3 regions of the Kitasatospora sp. NPDC022785 genome follow, and region 3 is predicted to be linked to each of the others. Evidence: predicted binding sites of a transcription regulator. Region 3 holds the regulator's gene; each other region holds the start of a gene.
The links. The regulator HspR, encoded in region 3, represses chaperone genes until heat shock. The targets are predictions, from matches to a motif close to TTGAGNNNNNNNNNCTCAA.
Positions count from the first base shown of each region.

Region 1: a site for HspR is predicted at 1,031-1,049, ahead of dnaK (molecular chaperone DnaK). Genes of this name have one in related genera too.
Region 2: a site for HspR is predicted at 822-840, ahead of lon (endopeptidase La). Genes of this name have one in related genera too.

Region 1 is NZ_JBVHHB010000024.1:7,495-9,759, reverse strand. It holds gene ACZ3YO_RS30020 (DegT/DnrJ/EryC1/StrS family aminotransferase) at 1-582, opposite strand, end outside; gene dnaK (molecular chaperone DnaK) at 1,091-2,265, shown strand, end outside.
Region 2 is NZ_JBVHHB010000004.1:201,183-203,447, reverse strand. It holds gene ACZ3YO_RS08705 (rhomboid-like protein) at 1-708, shown strand, start outside; gene lon (endopeptidase La) at 863-2,265, shown strand, end outside.
Region 3 is NZ_JBVHHB010000012.1:103,615-105,879, forward strand. It holds gene ACZ3YO_RS20690 (helix-turn-helix domain-containing protein) at 1-736, opposite strand, end outside; gene ACZ3YO_RS20695 (heat shock protein transcriptional repressor HspR) at 940-1,473, opposite strand; gene dnaJ (molecular chaperone DnaJ) at 1,481-2,265, opposite strand, start outside.

The DNA.
Region 1 (2,265 bases), on a different contig from region 3:
CATGCCGCCCTCGCCGCTGGTGGTGACCTTGGTCGGATAGAACGAGAAGGCGCCGGCCAGGCCGAACGACCCGGCGGGGCGCCCGTCGTAGCTGCTGCCGTGGGCGTGTGCGGCGTCCTCCACCAGCGGGATGCCGCGCCGGTCGCAGATCGCGCGCAGGGCGTCCACCTCGGGGGTGATCAGCCCGCCGATGTGCACCAGCACCACGGCGGCGGTGTCCGGGGTGAGCGCAGCCTCCAGCGTCTCGGGGCTGAGGGCGAAGGTGGCCGGGTCGACGTCGGCGATGACCGGCCGCCCACCCGCGTGCAGGATGGCTCCGGCGGTCGCGTAGAAGGTGACGGCCGGGACGACCACGTCACGGTCGCGGACGTCGACGGTGCGCAGGACGATCTCCAGTGCCGCCGTGCCGCTGGCGACGGCGACCGCGTGCGTGGCACCGTGCTCGGCCGCGAAGGCCTCCTCGAACCGCTCGGTCCAGGGGCCGAGCGTCAGCGCGCCGGTGGCGAGGATCTCCGTCACCGCGTCCGCGACGGCCGAACGGTCGCTCTCGTCGAAGACGATGCGAGCGGCTGGAACGCCCATCGGGCCTCCTCCGACAGCAGGATGAACACTTCATAGGACATGCATCTCTGGGAAACACGTATCTCCGGGCAGACCGGGCAAAACGGTCGGGCCAGGCACATCACGCTACTTCGCCCGCCCGGCCCCGGCCCGTCGTCACCGCCCACCCGGGTGATCCGCAGCCCCTGCCCGCCGCGCCCCCCTGCTCTCGCTCGCGCCCCCCTGCCCTCGCTCGCGCCCCGCCGCCCGCCCAGGGCTCCGGGAGGCGACCCCTCCGTCGCCCTGCGCAGGCCGCGGATACTCCGTCCGGGTGTCGCCACCGCTGCGCGCACAGCACTCACCGGACGTGTCCGAGGATGCCCGCGGCGCTTTCCCCGGCCCGGGCGCCCGACCAGGTCCGGGCAGGTCCGGGCAGGTCCGGCCCGGCCGGACCTGCCGGGGCGGCCGGGTGCCCACGACGGAGCGACAATTGACTTGGCCCGACTCAAGGCCCGCAGCCCGGCGGGGCCTGTGCGGAAGGAGGCCGGCGATGGTTCGTTCGGTCGGGATAGACCTGGGCACCACCAACTCCGTCGTCTGCGTCCTGGAGGGCGGCGAACCCACCGTCGTCCCCAACGCGGAGGGCGCCCGCACCACGCCGTCGGTGGTGGCGTTCGCCAAGGCCGGCGACGTGCTGGTCGGCGAGGTGGCCAAGCGGCAGGCGGTGACCAACGTGGACCGCACCGCCCGTTCGGTGAAACGGCACGTCGGCGAGGCGCAGTGGCGCTTCCCCGAGGCCGGCGACGTGGACGGCCGGCGCTACACCGCGCAGGAGATCTCCGCCCGCGTGCTGCAGAAGCTGAAGCGCGACGCCGAGGCCTACCTGGGCGAGGACGTGACCGACGCCGTCGTCACCGTCCCGGCGTATTTCAACGACTCCCAGCGCACCGCGACCAAGGAGGCGGGCGAGATCGCCGGCCTGAGGGTGTTGCGCATCGTCAACGAGCCGACCGCGGCGGCGCTCGCGTACGGGCTGGACAAGGAGAACGACCAGACGATCCTGGTCTTCGACCTGGGCGGCGGCACCTTCGACGTCTCGCTGCTGGAGATCGGCGACGGGGTGGTCGAGGTGAAGTCCACCAACGGCGACACCCATCTCGGCGGCGACGACTGGGACCAGAAGGTCGTGGACCACCTGGTGCAGCAGTTCAGGAACGGCTACGGGATCGATCTCGCCAAGGACAAGATGGCCGCGCAGCGGCTGCGCGAGGCCGCCGAGAAGGCCAAGATCGAACTCTCCTCGGCGAGCGAGACCAGCATCAACCTGCCCTACGTCAGCGCCTCCGCCGACGGTCCGCTACACCTGGAGGAGAAACTCACCCGCGCCCAGTTCGAGCAGCTCACCGCCGACCTGCTGGAGCGGTGCAAGGGCCCGTTCCACCAGGCGGTGCAGGACGCCGGGATCCAGGTGTCCGACATCGACCACGTCATCCTGGTCGGCGGCTCGACCCGGATGCCGGCCGTCACCGAGCTGGTCAGGTCGCTCACCGGGAAGGACCCGCACAAGGGCGTCAACCCGGACGAGGTGGTGGCGGTCGGCGCCGCGCTCCAGGCCGGTGTGCTGAAGGGCGAGGTCAAGGACGTCCTGCTGCTCGACGTCACCCCGCTGTCCCTCGGCATCGAGACCAAGGGCGGCATCATGACCAGGCTGATCGAGCGCAACAC
Region 2 (2,265 bases), on a different contig from region 3:
CTGCGGGCCGGAGTTGCCGGCTGGCTGCTGGCCCGGGTGCCGACGCCCCGGCGCAACCCCTTCGCGCTCGGCTACCTCGCGGTGGTCGGAGCCACCACCACCTTCGCCAAGCTCGCCGACCCGGACCTCGTGCTGCGGCTGCAGGAGGCGTCCAGCTCGGACGGGCACAACCTGATGCACCACCCGCTGCGCGCGCTGCTCTTCAGCGGTTTCTGGGTGGCCGGGACGATCTGGATGCCGTACCTCTGGGCCTTCGCCTTCACCGTCGCGCCGCTGGAGCGGCGGGTCGGGCCGGGCCGGGCGGCGGCCGTCTTCGCCGTCGGGCACGTCGCCGCCACACTGCTCTCCCAGTCGGTGGTGATCGCCGCCGTGGCCGCCGGGCGGCTGGAGTCCGGGGCGCTGGACAACCTGGACATCGGCGTCAGCTACGGCGTGCTGGCCAGCCTCGGCGCGCTGGCCGGGCTGCTGTCGCCGCGCGGGCGGTTGCTGGCGCTCGGGGTGGCGGGTGTGCTGATCGTCGAGCAGATCGCCGGTGACCGGGACCTGGTGACCGGGGTCGGTCACCCGGCGGCGCTGCTGGCCGGGGTGGCGCTCTGGCGTCTGCTGCGACGCACTCCTGACCGCCGCTCGCGCCGCCCCGAGACGGCCGGGCCGGTCCCGGCGTCCGCCCCGCCCTCCCGCGGGGCCGCGCTGCTCGACCGGATGTGACGTCTCCCGGGCGTTTTTGACAGGCCCGCCCGATGCCTTCCCGCCGCTCCGGATCGGCGCCTTTGTTCGCTCATGGCGAACGACGGGCCGGGAACATCCGGCGCTCGCCAAACCTTAGTCAGGTCAACTCAACTTCGCTGACTGGGGAGAGATCATGGCATCGACGTCCACACCGCTCACCCTGCCCGTGCTGCCTCTCGACGACGAGGTCGTGCTCCCGGGCATGGTCGTCCCGTTGGACCTCAAGGACACCGAGGTGCGGGCCGCGGTCGAGGCCGCGCGGGCCGCGGCCACCGGCACCGGTAAGCCCCAGGTCCTCCTGGTCCCGCGGGTGGACGGCTCGTACGCGGCGGTCGGCACCCTCGCCACCGTCGAGCAGGTCGGCCGGCTGGCCGACGGCCCCGACTCCGTCGGGGGGCCGGCGGCGCTGGTGCGCGCCGTGCGCCGGGTCCGGATCGGCGTCGGCACCACCGGGCCCGGCGCCGCCCTCTGGGTGGAGACCACGCCCTTCCGGGAGTCCTCGGTCGGCACCCCGGTGGCCGGGCGCGCCGCCGAGCTGGTCAAGGAGTACAAGTCGCTCTCCACCCAGTGGCTGCGCAGGCGCGGCGCCTGGCAGATCGTCGACCGGGTGGCCCAGACCGAGGGCGTCGGCGAGCTGGCCGACAACATCGGCTACGCGTCCTTCGCCACCGCCGAGCAGAAGCTCAAGGTGCTGCTGGAGGCCGACCAGGTGGCCCGCCTGGAGTACGCGCTGACGCTGCTGCGCGACCACCTCGCCGAGGAGGAGGTCAACGACACCATCCGCAAGGACGTCGAGGAGGGCGTGGCCAAGCAGCAGAAGGAGTTCCTGCTCAGGCGGCAGCTGGAGGCCGTCCGCAAGGAGCTGGCCGAGCTGAACGGCGACCCGGCCGACGAGGAGGGCGACTACCGCGCCCGGGTCGAGGCGGCCGACCTCCCCGAGAAGGTCCGCGAGGCGGCCCTCAAGGAGGTCGACAAGCTGGAGCGGGCGTCCGACCAGTCGCCCGAGGGCTCCTGGATCCGGACGTGGCTGGACACCGTCCTGGAGCTGCCCTGGAACGAGCGGACCGAGGACGCCTACGACATCGCCGGCGCCCGTGCCGTCCTGGACGCCGACCACTCCGGCCTGGCCGACGTCAAGGACCGCATCGTCGAGTACCTCGCCGTGCGCAAGCGCCGGGCCGAGCAGGGGCTCGGCCTGGTGGGAGGCCGGCGCGGAGGTGCGGTGCTGGCGCTGGTCGGCCCGCCCGGCGTCGGCAAGACCTCGCTCGGAGAGTCGGTGGCCCGCGCCATGGGCCGCAAGTTCGTCCGGGTGGCGCTCGGCGGTGTCCGGGACGAAGCGGAGATCCGCGGCCACCGGCGCACCTACGTCGGCGCGCTCCCCGGCCGGCTGGTCCGGGCCGTCAAGGAGGCCGGCTCGATGAACCCGGTCGTCCTGCTGGACGAGATCGACAAGGTCGGCTCCGACTACCGGGGCGACCCGGCGGCCGCCCTGCTGGAGGTGCTGGACCCGGCCCAGAACCACACCTTCCGCGACCA
Region 3 (2,265 bases):
CTTCGTGGAAGAGGAAGTGGATGACTGCCGGATCGTAGATGAAGGCAGCGACGTTGAGGTCTTCCGCGACCGGAATCACGGCGAGGAGCCGGTCGACGATGATCAGCCGCGTGTAGGGCTCGTCGAGAGTGCGGAACTTGCCTCCCGCCTCGGTGATTTTCGCGACGTAGTCCCGGGTCGGCGCGTGGTACCGGGTGCTCGGGTGGTAGATGGTCCGCGTGGATATGCCGCGCTTCAAATCACCCAGGTCGTCGGAGATGGCTCGCGAGAGGACCTCCGGAGGCCGAGGTCCGCCGGGCTGGGCGGCGAGTATCTCCTCCTTTGCCGAGGTCACGGCGTGGTTTATCCGTTGGGCGATCAGTGCTTTTCCGTGCACGTATTCGATGATCCCGCCGGTCGACTCCGGCCGGTGGAATGCCTCGGCAAGGCCCTGTAGGTCGCTCGGGACGGCTATGGCGCGCGCCAGGAGGTCAAGCGCCTGCCGCTGCCACGTGGTGCTCAGTCTGGTGGCCAATTGCTGAGGGTCGACCGCCACCAGGACCTCGGGGTCATCGGTGTCGGGAATGAGCAGGCCGATATCGAGCAGTTCGCCGAGATGGCCGTAGCTGCTGTCGTGGATTTCTTTGCGGTTGATGCGGCCACGGGTGCGGATAATCAAAAGGTAGAGATCGTGGGCGGCGGCGGACAGCGTGCCCGCGCTGACAACATCCGGACCGGAGTCGTTCCTCCCGCTCATTCACGGCTCCTTCTCGATGACCGAACTGGCCCCATGGTGGTACTGGCACCTCACCGCGATCCTAGATCGTGAGGCGGATGCAGGATCGGGCATTCTTCCACTGCTGCGTGGCGAACCTGTTGACTGGCACCCTCTCACCAACGGACAGCCGCCGGCACCCCCCCGACCAGAGGGAACCGGCGGCCGTGTCCAGGCTCGGCAAGTCAGCGCTTGGGCCGCCACACCACCAGGGCGCTGGACTGGGTGGGCGGCTGGTAGGGCACCAGGTCGCGGCGGTAGGAGGCGTGGATGGTGGCCTCGCGCTGCTGGAGGGTGGTGGCGGCACCTTCGAGGGAGTCGGCGAGCTCGGCGATGCGGGACTGGAGGGCGGTGACCTGGTTCTCCAGCTCGATGATCCGCTTGATGCCGGCCAGGTTGATGCCCTCGTCCTGGGAGAGGCGCTGGACCTCGCGCAGCTGCTGGATGTCGCGGGCGGAGTAGCGGCGGCCGCGGCCGGCGGTGCGGTCGGGGCAGACCAGGCCGAGGCGGTCGTACTGGCGCAGCGTCTGCGGGTGCAGGCCGGAGAGCTCGGCGGCGACCGAGATCACGTAGACCGGGGTGTCCTCGGTGAGGACGTACTGCGGGGGCGGGGCGGCCCGGCGGGCGCGCGGGGCACTGCCGGGGAGGCCTTCGCCCACGCCGGGGCCGATCGGGCCGCCGGGGCCCAGGGGGCCGAGCGGGCTGCTGTCGGGGGTCATCTGGTCGTCACGCTCCCTTCGCCGCCTGGAACAGGGCGGCTCGTGGGTCGTCGGAGGCGGTGGCCTCGCGGTACTGCTCCAGGGCCGTCAGCGCGTCGCCGGTGACGTGCTGGGGCACCACGACCTCCACGGTGACCAGGAGGTCGCCGCGGGTGCCGTCCTTGCGGGTGGCGCCCTTGCCGCGGGCCCGCAGGGTGAGGCCGTTGGCACTGCCGGGGGGCAGCTTGAGCTTCACCGAGGGGCCGTTGAGCGTCGGCACCTCGATGGTGCCGCCGAGAGCGGCTTCGGGGAAGGTGACGGGCACCGTCACGGTGAGGTTGTCGGCCTTGCGCCCGAAGACGGGGTGCGTGTCGACGTGCACGGTGACGTAGAGGTCGCCGGCCTGGCCGCCGCGCTCGCCCTGGGCGCCCTTGCCCTTGAGGCGGATGCGCTGGGCGTCCTGGACGCCGGCCGGGATCCGGACCTGCATGGTGCGGGCGGAGCTGGCCCGGCCGCTGCCGTGGCAGTCGGGGCACGGGTCGTCGACGATCATGCCCCGGCCGCGGCAGTCCCGGCAGGGCTCGGAGAGGGCGAAGGCGCCCTGGCCGCGGCTGACGGTGCCGGCGCCGACGCAGGTGGGACAGACCCGGGGGGTGGTGCCGGCCTTGGCGCCGGTGCCGCTGCAGGTGCGGCAGGCGGCCTGGCTGGTCATCCGGAGCGGGACGGTCGCGCCGTCGACGGCCTCCTCGAAGGAGAGCGTCACCTCGGTCTCGACGTCGGCTCCGCGCCGGGGCTGGGGCTGGCGGCCGCCGC